DNA from 2 places in the Streptomyces sp. NPDC023723 genome. Region 1 is predicted to be linked to the other one. Evidence: predicted binding sites of a transcription regulator. Region 1 holds the regulator's gene; the other holds the start of a gene.
The links. Region 1 encodes HrcA, which represses chaperone genes, less so after heat shock. Its sites were predicted from a motif close to TTNGCACTCNGNNNNNCNGAGTGCNAA; they were not measured.
Positions count from the first base shown of each region.

Region 1 (8,205 bases):
GGCCCCGGAGCGGGCCCAGAACGCCCAGGACCCGGATCGGACCCGGCAGGCGGAGGGTGCCGGTGCCGGCCGGCGGGCCGTCCGGGACCGGCAGTGGCTGGGGCGCGGCGCGCTGTCCTTCCTCGCCGAGGCGTCCGACCTGCTGGCCGGGCAGCTCGACGAGGAGAAGATCGCCTCCCTGGCCGGACAGCTCGTCGTGCCCCGGCTCGCCGACTGGTGCGCGGTCTGGCTGGAGGACGAGTCGCTGGGCCGCGCCGACTGGAACGACGGCGTCACCTCGATCGGCGTCCGGCTGGCCCGGGTCTGGCACGGCAGCGAGAACCGCATCGAGGAGTTGCGGCAGGCCCTGGAGAAGGACCCGCCGCGCCCGCCCGACCCCTGGCGGTCCGGGCCGGTCGCCCACCCCTGGCCGGGCGACGCGCTCGGCCCGCGCGGCACCTGGGGCGCGGCACTGGCCTACCGGCTGGTCGCGGCCGGCCGGCCGGTGGGCACCCTGGTCATCGGCCGGGCCGGCACCGTGCGCTTCCCCGACGAGATCACCGGCCTCGTCGAGGACCTCGGCCGCCGCGTCGCGCTCGCCATCGGCACCGCCCGCCAGTACGCCCGGCAGGCCACCATCAGCGCCGTCCTGCAGCGCGGCCTGCTGCCCGGCGCCGTCGCCGAGATCCCCGGGATGCGCAGCGCCCTGGTCTACGAACCCCGGGACAAGGGCGGCCCCAGCGGCGACTTCTACGACCTCTTCCCGGCCGGCGACGGCCGCTGGTGCTTCGCCGTCGGCGACGTCCAGGGCAAGGGGCCGGAGGCCGCCGTGGTCATCGGCCTGGCCCGGCCCTGGCTGCGGCTGCTGGCCCGCGAGGGGTACGGCGTCGCCGGCGTCCTGGACCGCCTCAACCAGCTGCTCCTGGACGACGCCATCGAGGCCGCGGACGCCGCGGCGCGGGCCCTGGTGGCGGCCGGCGGCCAGCCGATCGGCCCGGGCGAGGGCCCGCAGACCCGCTTCCTCTCGCTCCTGTACGGCGAACTGGTCCCGTTCCGCGGCGGAGTGCACTGCACCCTGGCCTCCGCCGGACACCCGCTGCCGCTGCTGCTGGCCCCCGACGGCGCCGTCCGCACGGTCGCCGAGCCGCAGACGCTGCTCGGGGTGGTGGAGGAGGAGACGTACGTCAGCGAGGACTTCGACCTGTGCTCCGGCGACAGCCTGCTGTGCGTCACGGACGGCGTCACCGAGCGGCGCAACGGCTCCCGCCAGTTCGACGACGAAGACGGCCTCGCCGCCGCGCTCGCCGGGTGCGCGGGCCTGGACGCCCAGCTGATCGCCGAGCGCGTCAGACGCCTGGTGCACGAGTTCGGCGACGGTCCCCCGGAGGACGACCTGGCGCTGCTGGTCCTCCAGGCCGAGTAGGAACACCGGCCCCGCTCCGCCCGGCCCCGCCCCGCCCACCTCCCACCGTGCGGGACAATGGAGCCCATGCCCTCCGCACTCCCCGACGGCGAGCCCGTCCCCGCCGACGGTGCGCTGCCCGCGTCCGCGCTCGCCGGGGCCGCGCACCGCCCCCTCGGCTTCTACCTGCACGTGCCGTACTGCGCGACCCGCTGCGGCTACTGCGACTTCAACACCTACACCGCCACCGAGCTGCGCGGCACCGGCGGCGTCCTCGCCTCCCGCGACAACTACGCCGACACCCTCACCGACGAGGTCCGCCTCGCCCGCAAGGTGCTCGGCGACGACCCCCGCGAGGTCCGCACGGTCTTCGTCGGCGGCGGCACCCCCACCCTGCTGGCAGCCGCCGACCTGGTACGGATGCTGGACGCGATCCGCGACGAGTTCGGTCTCGCGCCGGACGCGGAGATCACCACCGAGGCCAACCCGGAGTCCGTCGACCCGGCCTATCTGGCCACCCTCCGCGAGGGCGGCTTCAACCGGATCTCCTTCGGCATGCAGAGTGCCAGACAGCACGTACTGAAGATCCTCGACCGCACGCACACCCCGGGCCGCCCCGAGGCCTGCGTCGCCGAGGCCCGCGCGGCCGGCTTCGAGCACGTCAACCTCGACCTGATCTACGGCACCCCCGGCGAGTCCGACGACGACTGGCGGGCCTCCCTGGACGCCGCGCTCGGCGCCGGACCCGACCACGTCTCCGCGTACGCGCTGATCGTCGAGGAGGGTACCCAGCTGGCCCGCCGGATCCGCCGCGGCGAGGTCCCGCCGACCGACGACGACGTGCACGCCGACCGGTACCTGATCACCGAGGAGACCCTCGCCGCGGCCGGCTTCGACTGGTACGAGGTGTCCAACTGGGCCACCTCCGACGCCGCCCGCTGCCTGCACAACGAGCTGTACTGGCGGGGCGCCGACTGGTGGGGCGCGGGCCCCGGCGCCCACTCCCACGTGGGCGGCGTGCGCTGGTGGAACGTCAAGCACCCCGGCGCCTACGCGGCGGCGCTGGCGCGGGGCGGCTCCCCGGGCGCCGGGCGGGAACTCCTCACCGACGAGGACCGCCGCGTCGAGCGGATCCTGCTGGAACTGCGGCTGCGCGAGGGCGTCCCGCTCTCCCTCCTGCGACCGGAGGGCCGCGCGGCCGCGCGCCGGGCGCTGTCGGACGGACTGCTCCAGGCGGGGCCGTACGACGCGGGCCGCGCGGCGCTGACGCTGCGCGGGCGGCTGCTGGCGGACGGGGTGGTCAGGGATTTGGTGGACTGATCACTCGGGCGGGCGCATCACGTCGGAATGCCAGTTCGGCCCCTGACCTGGTTTCGACCGGCGTCAGGCCGCACCGCTGCCCGTGACGAAGTCGATCAGTTCCTCCACCCGCCCCAGCAGCTCCGGCTCCAGGTCCCGGTAGGACCCCACCCGGGCCAGGATCGCCTGCCACACCGCCCCCGTGTTCTCCGCCGGCCAGCCCAGCGCCCGGCACACCCCCGTCTTCCAGTCCTGACCGCGCGGCACCCGGGGCCACGCTGCGATCCCCACCGCGGCCGGTTTCACGGCCTCCCAGATGTCGATGTACGGATGGCCGACCACCAGCGCGTGGTCACTGGTCACCGACTCGGCGATGCGCCACTCCTTCGACCCCGGCACGAGGTGGTCCACCAGCACCCCCAGCCGGGCGTCCGGACCCGGCGCGAACTCGTCGACGATCGACGGCAGGTCGTCCACGCCCCCCAGGTACTCCACGACCACGCCCTCGACCCGCAGGTCGTCGCCCCACACCTTCTCGACCAGCTCGGCGTCGTGCCGGCCCTCGACGTAGATCCGCCCGGCCCGGGCCACCCGGGCCCGCGCGCCGGGCACGGCGACCGAACCGGACGCCGTACGGGACGGCCGTACCGGACCCGGCGAGGACGGCCGGACCAGCGTCACCACCCGGCCCTCCAGCAGGAACCCGCGCGGCTCCAGCGGGAACACCCGGCGCTTGCCGAAGCGGTCCTCCAGCGTCACCGTGCCCGCCTCGCAGCCGGTCACCGCGCCGCAGAACCCGCTACCGGGCTCCTCGACCACCAGGCCCGGATCGGCCGGCACCTCGGGCACCGGCCGCGGCTTCTTCCACGGGGGAGTGAGATCGGCGGAGTACTGGCGCATTCCGCTGACGATACGAGGAACGCCACGGACCCGATCAGCGCGACACGCCGAACCGCGCCGCCAGCGCGTCCCGCTGGGCCCGCACGAACTCCGCGTCCACCACGGCCCCGTGACCGGGCACGTACCGTGCGTCCTCGCCGCCCAGCGCGAGCAGCCGGTCCAGGGCGTCCGGCCAGTGCCCGGGGAGCGCGTCGGGCCCGGTCTGCGGCGGCCCGGACTCCTCCACCAGGTCCCCGCAGAAGACCACCTCCGGACTGCCCGGCACCAGCACCGCCAGGTCATGGGCGGTGTGCCCGGGACCCACGTTCGCCAGCAGCACCTGCCGGCCGCCGCCCAGGTCGAGCGTCCACTCACCGCTCACCTGGTGCCGGACGGACACGAGGGCGTCCACCGCCTCCCGCGCCCGGCGCCGGTCCAGCCCGTTGGCGGTCGCGTCCGCCCGCAGCGCCTCCCGCCCCTCGCCGAGCACCGCGTCGACGCCCACCGCGCCGTACACCTGCGCCCCCGCGAACGCCGCCGCGCCGAAGACGTGGTCGAAGTGGGCATGGGTCAGCGCGAGATGCGTCACACGGTGACCGGCCAGCCGCTCCGCCTCGGCGCGCAGCCGCGCGCCCTCGCCCGGACTCGACCCGGCGTCGATCACCAGCGCCGCGTCCCCGCCGACCACCAGCCCGGCCGTGCAGTCCCACACCGGCAGCCGGCACCGCCCCACCCCGGCCGCCAACCGCTCCCATCCCAGCTCTTCCCAAGTCACCGTCATGGCGGCGACGCTAGCGGTGCGCACCTGTCGCGGACGGCAGCGCGGGCCCGGCCTTGCCGGGGGTGTACCCCACGGCCGTACACTGGGCCGGGGAAGTCTGGCACTCGCACGCTTTGAGTGCCAGGGCAGACGGGCGGACGTGATCGGGAGGTGTGCGCGATGCTCAGTGAACGCAGGCTTCAGGTGCTGCGCGCCATCGTCCAGGACTACGTCGGCACCGAGGAGCCGGTCGGCTCCAAGGCCCTCACCGAGCGGCACAGCCTCGGCGTCTCCCCGGCCACCGTGCGCAACGACATGGCGGCGCTGGAGGAGGAGGGGTTCATCGCCCAGCCGCACACCAGCGCCGGGCGCATCCCCACCGACAAGGGCTACCGGCTCTTCGTCGACAAGCTCGCCGGCGTCAAGCCCATGACCGCGCCCGAGCGGCGCGCCATCCAGAACTTCCTGGAGGGCGCCGTCGACCTCGACGACGTGGTGGCCCGTACGGTGCGGCTGCTCGCGCAGCTCACCCGGCAGGTCGCCGTGGTGCAGTACCCGTCGCTGACCCGCTCGACCGTGCGGCACGTGGAACTGCTGCCGCTCGCGCCCGCGCGCCTGATGCTCGTGCTGATCACGGACACCGGGCGGGTCGAGCAGCGCATGGTGGACTGTCCGGCGCCGTTCGGCGAGACCTCGGTGGCGGATCTGCGGGCCCGGCTCAACAGCCGGGTCGCGGGGCGCCGGTTCACGGACGTGCCGACGCTCGTCGAGGACCTCCCCGACGCCTTCGGCGCGGAGGAGCGCGGTACGGTCGCGACGGTGCTCTCCACCCTGCTGGAGACGCTGGTCGAGGAGAACGAGGAGCGGCTGATGATCGGCGGCACCGCCAATCTCACCCGCTTCGGCCATGACTTCCCCCTGGTGATCCGGCCGGTGCTGGAGGCGCTGGAGGAGCAGGTGGTGCTCCTCAAGCTGCTCGGCGAGGCGAAGGATCCGGGCGTGACCGTGCGAATCGGTCATGAGAACGCCCATGAGGGACTCAACTCCACGTCCGTCGTGTCGGTGGGCTACGGTTCGGGCGGCGAGGCGGTTGCCAAGCTCGGCGTGGTCGGACCGACCCGCATGGACTACCCGGGAACGATGGGAGCGGTACGCGCAGTGGCACGGTACGTCGGACAGATCCTGGCGGAGTCATAAGTGGCCACGGACTACTACGCCGTACTCGGCGTGCGCCGCGACGCGTCCCAGGACGAGATCAAGAAGGCGTTCAGGAGGCTCGCCCGCGAGCTGCACCCGGACGTCAACCCCGATCCGAAGACGCAGGAGCGGTTCAAGGAGATCAACGCCGCCTACGAGGTGCTCTCGGACCCGCAGAAGAAGCAGGTCTACGACCTCGGCGGCGACCCGCTGTCCCAGTCGGGCGGCGCGGCCGGCGGCTTCGGCCAGGGCGGCTTCGGGAACTTCTCGGACATCATGGACGCGTTCTTCGGCACGGCGTCGCAGCGCGGGCCGCGCTCGCGCACCCGCCGCGGCCAGGACGCGATGATCCGGATCGAGGTGGAGCTGGACGAGGCGGCCTTCGGCACGACCAAGGACATCCAGGTCGACACGGCCGTGGTCTGCAACACCTGCAACGGCGAGGGCGCGGCGCCGGGCACCAGTGCCCAGACCTGTGACATGTGCCGGGGCCGCGGTGAGGTCTCCCAGGTCACCCGGTCCTTCCTGGGCCAGGTCATGACCTCGCGGCCCTGCCCCCAGTGCCAGGGCTTCGGCACGGTGGTTCCCACGCCGTGCCCGGAGTGCGCCGGCGACGGCCGCATCCGCTCCCGCCGCACGCTGACGGTGAAGATCCCGGCCGGTGTCGACAACGGCACCCGCATCCAGCTCGCGGGCGAGGGCGAGGTCGGCCCCGGCGGCGGTCCCGCCGGTGACCTGTACGTCGAGATCCACGAGCTGCCGCACTCCCAGTTCCAGCGCCGGGGCGACGACCTGCACTGCACGGTCACCCTCCCGATGACGGCGGCGGCCCTCGGCACCAAGGTGCCGCTGGAGACGCTGGACGGCCTGGAGGAGGTCGACATCCGGCCGGGCACCCAGTCGGGCCAGTCGATCCCGCTGCACGCCCGCGGCGTGACCCACCTGCGCGGCGGCGGCCGGGGCGACCTCATCGTGCACGTCGAGGTCCAGACCCCGGGCAAGCTCGACCCCGACCAGGAGCGGCTGCTGCGCGAGTTCGCCAAGCTGCGCGGCGAGGAACGGCCGCAGGGGCAGTTCCAGCCGGGCCAGCAGGGGCTGTTCTCGCGGCTGAAGGACGCCTTCAACGGACGGTGAGTCCACTCCCGTACGGGCGGTGAGTCCGCTCCCCTACGGGTCCGGGTTCCCGGTCAAGGCGGCCCGGTCCGGGGACGGAAGGTCGGATTCGGTCCTGTCCGGAGGACATGGCACCATGCGGTCATGTCCTCCGCGCTGACCGATCTCTTCCCGTATCCGATCGTGCAGGCTCCGATGGCGGGCGGCGTCTCCGTGCCCCGGCTGGCCGCCGCCGTCTGCGAGGCGGGCGGGCTCGGCTTCCTGGCCGCCGGGTACAAGACGCCCGACGGGATGTACCAGGAGATCAAGCAGCTGCGGAGCCTGACGAGCCGCCCGTTCGGGGTCAACCTCTTCCTGCCGCAGCCGGAGACCGCCGACCCCGCGGCCGTCGGGGTCTACGCCCATCAGCTGGCCGGCGAGGCCGCCTGGTACGAGACGGAACTGGGCGACCCGGACAGCGGCCGCGACGACGGCTACGAGACGAAACTCGCCGTCCTCCTCGACAACCCGGTACCCGTGGTGTCGTTCCACTTCGGCACGCCCACCCGCGAGGTGGTCGACGCCCTGCACCGGGTGGGCACCTTCGCCGTGGTGACCGCCACCACCGCCGAGGAGGCCCGGGCGGTCGAGGAGTGCGGCGCAGACGCGGTGATCGCGCAGGGCGTCGAGGCCGGCGGCCACCAGGGCACCCACCGGGACGTCCCGGAGACGGACGGCTCCGGGATCGGCCTGCTGTCGTTGCTCGCCCAGACCCGCGAGACGGTGAGCCTGCCGGTCATCGCGGCCGGCGGCCTGATGCGCGGCGGCCAGATCGCCGCGGTCCTCGCGGCCGGCGCGAGCGCGGCCCAGCTCGGCACCGCCTTCCTCGCCACCGCCGAGTCCGGCGCGCACGCCCTGCACAAGCTGGCGCTGACCAACCCGTTGTTCGTCCGCACCGAACTGACCCGGGCCTTCTCCGGGCGCCCGGCCCGCGGCCTGGTCAACCGCTTCCTGCGCGAGCACGGCCCCTACGCCCCCGCCGCCTACCCGGACGTCCACCACCTCACCGCGCCGCTGCGCAAGGCGGCGGCCAAGGCGGGCGACGTACAGGGCCTGGCGCTGTGGGCGGGGCAGGGCCACCGGATGGCCCGCGACCTGACCGCCGGGCAGCTGGTCGAGGTGCTGGTGGCCGAACTCACCGCCGCCGGGACAGCGTTGTCGCACTACGCGACCGGAGGTACGGGCCGATGACGGCACCGGTGTTCGTGGCCGGCTCCCTCGACGACCTTCCCGGCGGGGAGTACGTCCTCGACGGCCCCGAGGGGCGGCACGCCGTCTCCGTGAAGCGGCTGCGGCCCGGCGAGGAGGTCGTCCTCACCGACGGGCGCGGCCACTGGGCCCAGGGCGTCGTCAAGGCCGCCGAGGGCAAGGACCGGCTGGTCGTCACGGGACTGCACACCGTGGTCGAGGAACCCGCCCCGCAGCCCCGGATCACCGTCGTCCAGGCGCTGCCCAAGGGCGACCGGGGCGAACTCGCGGTGGAGACGATGACCGAGGTCGGGGTCGACGCGATCGTGCCGTGGACGGCGGCGCGCTG
Region 1 is NZ_JBFAAP010000027.1:56,450-64,654, forward strand. Features, by position in the region: gene AB0G32_RS25295 (SpoIIE family protein phosphatase) at 1-1,402, shown strand, start outside; gene hemW (radical SAM family heme chaperone HemW) at 1,469-2,701, shown strand; gene AB0G32_RS25305 (DUF3097 domain-containing protein) at 2,765-3,580, opposite strand; gene AB0G32_RS25310 (MBL fold metallo-hydrolase) at 3,615-4,340, opposite strand; gene hrcA (heat-inducible transcriptional repressor HrcA) at 4,500-5,516, shown strand; gene dnaJ (molecular chaperone DnaJ) at 5,517-6,650, shown strand; gene AB0G32_RS25325 (nitronate monooxygenase) at 6,774-7,859, shown strand; gene AB0G32_RS25330 (16S rRNA (uracil(1498)-N(3))-methyltransferase) at 7,856-8,205, shown strand, end outside.

Region 2 (8,205 bases), on a different contig from region 1:
GCAGAAGCCGGACACCATCGCCAAGTCGCTGGCCATCGGCAACCCGGCGGACGGCCCGTACGTCCTCGACATCGCGCGCCGCACCGGCGGCGCGGTGGAGGACGTGACCGACGAGCAGGTGGTCGCGGCGATCAAGCTCCTGGCGCGCACGGAGGGGATCTTCGCGGAGACGGCGGGCGGGGTCACCGTGGGCGTGACGCAGAAGCTCGTCGAGGCGGGTCTGCTGGACCCGAGCCTGACGACTGTCGTGCTGAACACCGGGGACGGTCTCAAGACGCTGGACGCCGTCGCCGGGACCGGGCTCACGGCGACGATCCGGCCGAACCTCGAATCGTTCCGTGCGGCGGGGCTGGCGTGACGCGCAGTTCCCCGCGTTCCCCGCGCCCCTGCGTACATCCCCTGACCGGAGGTCTGAAGTGAGCGTTTCTGTCCGCATCCCCACCATCCTGCGTACCTACACCGGCGGGCAGGCCGAAGTGAGCGCCGAGGGGGCCACCCTCGGCGAGGTCATCGCCGACCTGGAGAAGAACCACACCGGCATCGCCGCCCGGGTCCTGGACGACCAGGGCAAGCTGCGCCGGTTCGTCAACGTGTACGTCAACGACGACGACGTCCGCTTCGAGCAGGGCCTGGAGACCGCGACCCCCGACGGGGCCGGCGTCTCGATCATTCCCGCCGTCGCCGGCGGCTGACCCGGCCGGTCACGCACCGTTCCCCTGAATTGCCCCCTCCGCAATAGAAGCGGAGGGGGCAATTCCATGTGGTTGAGCGCGGTACAGTTGGGGAACGCGCTGCTGATCACCGAAGCGCGAGCTCCGAATTTCTGCCGCCCGCCCGACTAGATGTAGCCAAACTGTGGGCATTCTTTGCGGCTTTTGTGGCTTTCATGTGGCCCGACTTGCCCTGGAATCGGACGAATTCTCACCATATTCCGGACCGCTCCCGTCCGGATTTCTCGTCCAATTGACCTGTTGCAGAGGGCAGTTGGACAGATACATTCGGCCGCGGTCGACGCGTTCCGGCGCACGCCTCCGCAACCTTGGGGGCGAGGTCTGACCCGGATTCGCGAAGTGCGGATCTGTGCAAGGGCCAGTAATAGGGGAGTTAGGCATGGCTCAGGGCACCGTCAAGTGGTTCAACGCGGAGAAGGGGTACGGCTTCATCGCGGTCGACGGTGGTGCGGATGTTTTCGTCCACTACAGCGCGATCCAGATGGACGGTTACCGCACCCTTGAAGAAGGCCAGCGGGTCGAGTTCGAGATCTCGCAGGGTCAGAAGGGCCCGCAGGCCGACATGGTCCGCGTCTCTGCCTGATACGCGCGACCACCGCAGCGAACGGTTCTTCTCCGGAGGGCCCGTACCTCGTCGAGGTACGGGCCCTCCGGCATGTTCGCCGGGGGCTGAGCGCCGCCCCCGATCCGGGGGAGGCGCTTGCACTCGCAGGGGTCGAGTGCTAATCATTGCGTTAGCACTCTGAAGGTGAGAGTGACAACGAAGGACCGGGTCGGTGAGGCCCGCAGGCCGGGTGGGGAAGGAACCCACGAGGCCGGCGAGCCGTCCGTCGCGGGCGCGGGCGCGGTCCGAAGGAATCACCCCCAGTCCTGGAGGGACCACTTCACATGGCCAAGATCATCGCGTTCGACGAGGAGGCGCGGCGCGGCCTCGAGCGCGGCATGAACCAGCTCGCGGACGCCGTCAAGGTGACGCTCGGCCCCAAGGGCCGCAACGTCGTCCTCGAGAAGAAGTGGGGCGCGCCCACGATCACCAACGACGGCGTCTCCATCGCCAAGGAGATCGAGCTCGAGGACCCGTACGAGAAGATCGGCGCCGAGCTGGTCAAGGAAGTCGCCAAGAAGACGGACGACGTCGCCGGCGACGGTACGACCACCGCCACCGTGCTCGCCCAGGCCCTGGTCAAGGAGGGCCTGCGCAACGTAGCCGCGGGCGCCAACCCGATGGCCCTCAAGCGCGGTATCGAGAAGGCCGTCGAGGCCGTCTCCGCCGCCCTGCTCGAGCAGGCGAAGGACGTCGAGACCAAGGAGCAGATCGCCTCCACGGCCTCCATCTCCGCCGCCGACACCCAGATCGGCGAGCTCATCGCCGAGGCGATGGACAAGGTCGGCAAGGAAGGCGTCATCACCGTCGAGGAGTCCCAGACCTTCGGTCTGGAGCTGGAGCTCACCGAGGGTATGCGCTTCGACAAGGGCTACATCTCGGCGTACTTCGCCACCGACATGGAGCGGATGGAGGCCGTCCTCGACGACCCGTACATCCTGATCGCCAACTCCAAGATCGCCAACGTCAAGGACCTGCTCCCGCTCCTGGAGAAGGTCATGCAGGGCGGCAAGCCGCTGCTGATCATCGCCGAGGACGTCGAGGGCGAGGCCCTGTCGACCCTGGTCGTCAACAAGATCCGCGGCACCTTCAAGTCCGTCGCCGTCAAGGCCCCGGGCTTCGGTGACCGCCGCAAGGCCATGCTCGGCGACATCGCCATCCTCACGGGCGGCGAGGTCATCTCCGAGGAGGTCGGCCTCAAGCTGGAGAACGCGACCCTGGACCTCCTGGGCCGCGCCCGCAAGGTCGTCATCACCAAGGACGAGACCACCATCGTCGACGGCTCCGGCTCCGCCGACCAGGTCGCCGGCCGGGTCAACCAGATCCGCGCCGAGATCGAGAACAGCGACTCGGACTACGACCGCGAGAAGCTCCAGGAGCGCCTGGCCAAGCTCGCGGGCGGCGTCGCGGTCATCAAGGCCGGTGCCGCCACCGAGGTGGAGCTCAAGGAGCGCAAGCACCGCATCGAGGACGCCGTGCGCAACGCCAAGGCGGCCGTCGAGGAGGGCATCGTCGCCGGTGGTGGCGTGGCCCTGCTCCAGGCCTCCCAGGTCTTCGAGAAGCTGGAGCTGGACGGCGACGAGGCGACCGGCGCCAACGCCGTGAAGCTCGCGCTGGAGGCCCCGCTGAAGCAGATCGCCGTCAACGGTGGTCTCGAGGGCGGCGTCGTGGTGGAGAAGGTCCGCAACCTCACCGTCGGCCACGGCCTCAACGCCGCGACCGGTGAGTACGTGGACATGATCGCCGAGGGCATCATCGACCCGGCGAAGGTGACCCGCTCCGCGCTGCAGAACGCGGCCTCCATCGCCGCGCTGTTCCTCACCACCGAGGCCGTCATCGCCGACAAGCCGGAGAAGGCGGGCGCTGCCCCGGCCGGCGGCGGCATGCCGGGCGGTGACATGGACTTCTGATCCTCCCGAGGGTCGGATCCGTCCGTAGCGTGACCGAGGGCGGCATCCCCTGTTCCGACAGGGGGTGCCGCCCTTCGGCGTTCCGCCGCCGCGGTGGGGTGTGAGCCCGGTCATGCGGCCGGGACGGACGGAATGACGCGGGCGGGGCGTCGGTTGTGCGGAGCGCAGGACGTATGCGCGTGCACATACTGACCGGTTGACGCAGATCGGACGACGCGGACCAGACGACGCGGATCGGATGACGCCGACCAGATCTACGCAGGTCAGATCTACGCAGACCAGATCTCCGCAGACCAGAGGAGCCCCCACGTGACCACCTCCCCCGACGTCGCCGCCCGAGCCGCCGAGATCCTCGCCCGCCCGGCCGTCATCAACGGCCTGACCGTGCCCAACCGCATCGCGATGGCCCCGATGACCCGGATGTTCTCGCCGGGCGGCGTCCCCGGACCGGACGTGCGGTCGTACTACGCGCGCCGCGCCGCCGCCGGGGTCGGACTGATCGTCACGGAGGGGACGTACGTCGGTCATCCCTCCGCCGGGCTGAGCGACCGGGTGCCCCGGTTCCACGGCGCGGAGCAGCTCGCGGGCTGGGCGAAGGTCGCCGAGGCGGTGCACGCCGCCGGCGGCACCATCGTGCCGCAGCTCTGGCACATCGGCACGGTCCGCAAGGAGGGACAGGCTCCCCATCCCGACGCCCCGTCCCACGGCCCCTCCGGCCTGCGCATCGGCGAGGACGAGCCGACCGCCACGGCGATGACCCAGCAGGACGTCGACGACGTGGTCGCCGCGTTCGCCCAGGCCGCCGCCGACGCCGAACGCATCGGCTTCGACGGCGTCGAGATCCACGGTGCCCACGGCTACCTCGTCGACCAGTTCCTGTGGTCCGGCACCAACCGCCGCACCGACGCCTACGGCGGCGACCCGGTGGCCCGGACCAGGTTCGCGGCGGAGATCGTCGCGGCCGTGCGGGCGCGAGTGTCGGCGGACTTCCCGGTCATCTTCCGGTACTCGCAGTGGAAGCAGGACGCCTACGGCGCCCGGCTCGCCGAGACCCCGCAGGAGCTGGAGGCGATTCTCACCCCGCTCGCCGCGGCCGGCGTCGACGCCTTCCACGCCTCCACCCGCCGCTACTGGCGGCCCGAGTTCGACGGCAGCGACCTCAACCTGGCCGGCTGGACCAAGAAGCTGACCGGCAGGCCCGTCATCACGGTCGGCTCGGTCGGCCTGGACGGCGAGTTCGGCCAGGCGTTCCTCGGCAAGGGCGCCGAACTGCGCGGCCTGGACGACCTGCTGGAGCGCCTGGAGCGCGACGAGTTCGACCTCGTCGCCGTCGGCCGCGCCCTGCTCCAGGACCCGCACTGGGCCGAGAAGGTCCTCGCCGGCCGCTTCGCCGAACTGGCCCCGTACGACGCCGCGTCGCTGAAGACCCTCAGCTGAGCCGGGTGCGGACGGCCGCGTAGGGTCCGTGAAATCACCAGCTGGTATCCAGTGAGGAGTGGTCGATGACGGACATCCAGGCCGCCGAGGCCGTGGTGCGCACCGCCGCCGGTGCGGTGCGCGGACGCCGCGAGGACGGCCTCACCGTCTTCCGCGGCGTCCCGTTCGCCGCCCCGCCGGTCGGCGCGGCCCGGTTCGCCGCCCCGCGCCCGCCGGCGAAGTGGGACGGCACGCGGGACGCCTACGCCTTCGGCCCGCCGCCCCCGCAGGACCTGCTGGTGCCGGGCCGGCGGGGCCCCGGCTCGGGCGACGGTGACTGGCTGACCGCCAATGTCTGGACGCCCGACGCCGACCCGGCCGCCCGCCGCCCGGTGCTGGTGTGGATCTACGGCGGCGCCTACAAGCTCGGCCACGGCGGCAGCCCCGGCTACGACGCCCGGCGGATAGCCGCCGACGGCGACCTGGTCGTCGTCACCTTCAACTACCGCGTCGGCATGGAGGGCTTCGCCCGCATCGGGGGAGCGCCCGCCAACCGGGGACTGCTCGACCAGGTGGCCGCGCTGGAGTGGGTCCGGGCGAACATCGCCGGCTTCGGCGGCGACCCCGGGCAGGTCACCGTGTTCGGGGAGTCGGCCGGCGCCGGGTCCATCGCCGCGCTGCTGGTCATGCCGGCGGCGGCCGGACTGTTCCGGCGGGCGATCGCGCAGAGCGTGCCGGGCACGTTCTTCTCCGACGAACTGGCCCGGGACATCGGTGCCGCCCTCGCCGCCGAGGCGGGCCGCCGCCCGACCGCCGCCGACCTCGCCGCCGTCGACCCGGACCGGCTGGTCGGCGCCGGGCAGACACTGGCCGCCAAGATGGCCGGGTACACCGGCCGTTGGGGGCAGGCCGCGCCGACGGTGACGCCGTACTCGCCGGTGGTGGACGGCGAGGTGCTGCCCGTGCTGCCGTGGCCGGCGCTGGCCGCCGGGGCGGCCCGGGACGTGGACCTGGTCGTCGGGCACAACCGCGACGAGTTCCGGCTGTTCGTCGCCCTGGCCGGACAGCTCGGGCAGATCGGCGAGGAGCGGGCGGCGGCCGCGCTGCGGATGTACGCCCCCGGCCCGGACGGAGCGGCCGCCTACCGGGCCGCCTTCCCGGCCGCGAGCGCCGGGGAACTGTACGAGAAGGTGCAGACGGACTGGCTGTTCGCGGTGCCGACGATGCGGCTGGCCGAGGCGCAGCTCGCGGGCGGCGGCCGGGCGCACGCCTACGAGCTGACCTGGCCGGCCCCCGGCGGCGGCGGTGCCCTCGGCGCCTGCCACGCCCTCGACCTGCCGCTGCTCTTCGGCACCTTCCGGGCGGACCTGGGCGCCCTGCTGTTCGCCGGGACCGAACCCGACGCGACGGCACTGGCCCTGTCCGCCCGGTTCCGCGCGTCCTGGACCGCGTTCGCCCGGACCGGCGACCCGGGCTGGCCGGCGTACGACACCGAGCGCCGCCTGGTCCAGGTGCTCGACGCCGAGCCCGCCGTCGTGCCCTACCCGGAGGAGAAGACCCACCGCCTGTGGGACGGCCACGAGATCACCGCGCTGCCGCTGCTCGGCTAGCGCATGGTCAGGGCATCGGCATCAGGGCGTCAGGGCATCGGCTCGATGTCCATCCGGACCGGCGTCCCCCACACCCGCAGCACCTCGTAGTCGGTGAACTCGTGAACCAGCCGGTAGGCCGGCGCCGGGCGGGGGCCCCGGCGCTCGGCCGCGAGATACAGCTCGGCCTCGCGGCGGTCGCGGCGCGGGGTGCCGCACAGCTGCCACGCCTGGCCGTTCCACGCCTCCGGGAGCCAGCGCTGCTGGGGCTGGGGGCGCTCGTCGCGCAGCCCGTACCGGGACTGGACCGGCTCGGCGGGGCGGGGCCGGCCGGGACCGCCGCCGTACTCGGCGCGGCGGGCGGAGCGGCGCCGGGTCTCGCACAGCAGGCACAGGTCGGGGGCGGCCTCGTCCACCGGCCCGTTCGGATGCTCCGGGCAGCGGGTGCTGGGCGCGGCCGTGCCCGCGCTCTCCTCCAGCAGGTCCAGGGCGCGGCGCAGATCACCCCGCATCTCGTGCAGCTTGGCGTCGGGGGTGTCGGTGCTCAGGGCCTCGCCGTGCTCACCGAGGAGACGCAGGGCGCGGCCCAGGGCGGTCAGCTGGGCGTGGTTCATGTCCTTCAGAATCGCACACCGCACCGACAACGCCCGTCCCGCGCAGCCCGCCGAACAGATAGGTGGCCGCGAAGCCGACCACGTACCCGGTCAGCAGCCCGCCGCCGTACACCGCCGCCACCACCGCCAGTCCCCGGTCCCCGGCCAGCAGCGGGAACAGCGCCCAGCCGGACGGGCCGATGGCCGTCGCCCCGACCTCGGTGCCGAGCATCGCGAACAGCCCGACGAAGGCGCCGCCCGCCGCCCCGCCCGCACAGGCGGTCAGGAAGGGGCGGCCGAGCGGGAGGGAGACGCCGTAGATCAGGGGTTCGCCGACGCCGAGCAGTCCGGCGGGCAGCGCCGACCTGATCGTCGTGCGCAACGACGTGTCGTGGCGCAGCCGGACGTACACCGCGAGCGCCGCGCCGACCTGGCCGGCGCCCGCCATCGCCAGCAGCGGCAGCAGCACGGTGTGGCCCTGCTGCTCGATGAGGGTGGTGTGCAGCGGGATCAGCGCCTGGTGCAGGCCCAGCATGACCAGGGGCAGGAACAGGCCGCCGAGGAGCAGTCCGGCCGCCGCGCCGGTGGTCGCCAGCAGCCAGGTCGCCGCGGTGCCGACGGCGGACGCCACCTCGCCGGCCGCGTACATGAGGACGTACAGCGTGGCCAGGCCCGCGACCAGGACGGTCAGGGTGGGGGTGAGCAGTACGTCCAGGGTGCCGGGGAGCCGGGCCCGGCACCACTTCTCCACGTACGTGCCGAGCAGCGCCGCCGCCAGCGCGCCGAGCACGCCGCCCTGCCCGGGGACCAGCGGCGCGCCGAACGCGGTCACCTGCGCCACCCCCGGATAGACCACCACGGCGGCGACCGCGCCGCCGAGCACCGGCGTGCCGCCGAACTCACGCGCCGTGTTGTGCCCGACGAACACCGCGATCAGTGCCATGAAGGCGGCGGAGAGCGCGGTGAGCGCCGGGGTGAGTCCGGGCAGCAGCCGCAGATTCCGCAGCAGTCCGGCGGCGCCCGCGAGCAGGCCGCAGCCGATCAGGGCCGGGATGAGCGGCACGAAGACGTTGGCGACGCGCCGCAGTCCGGCCTTCACCGGGGTGGCGTTGCGTTCCTTCTGCCGGGCCTTCAGCTCGGCCCCGCGCCGGGCCAGCTCACCGGCCGTGTCCGCCGCGCCCGGCAGCAGCGCCTCGAACGCCGCCGCCACCCGCCCGACCACCCCCGGCCCCAGCACCACCTGGTACGAAGCCCCGTCCTCGACCACCCCGAGCACCCCGGGCAGCGCCCGCAGCTCGGCGTCCCGCACTCGCTCCCGGTCGGCCAGGGCCAGCCGCAGCCGGGTCACGCAGTGCGCGACGG
Region 2 is NZ_JBFAAP010000001.1:186,243-194,447, forward strand. Features, by position in the region: gene thrC (threonine synthase) at 1-358, shown strand, start outside; gene AB0G32_RS00940 (ubiquitin-like small modifier protein 1) at 417-692, shown strand; gene AB0G32_RS00945 (cold-shock protein) at 1,111-1,314, shown strand; gene groL (chaperonin GroEL) at 1,620-3,245, shown strand; gene AB0G32_RS00955 (NADH:flavin oxidoreductase) at 3,555-4,682, shown strand; gene AB0G32_RS00960 (carboxylesterase family protein) at 4,748-6,271, shown strand; gene AB0G32_RS00965 (hypothetical protein) at 6,301-6,864, opposite strand; gene AB0G32_RS00970 (PTS transporter subunit EIIC) at 6,812-8,205, opposite strand, start outside.
Region 2: groL (chaperonin GroEL) is a predicted target of HrcA. The motif match lies at 1,466-1,492, and genes of this name have one in related genera.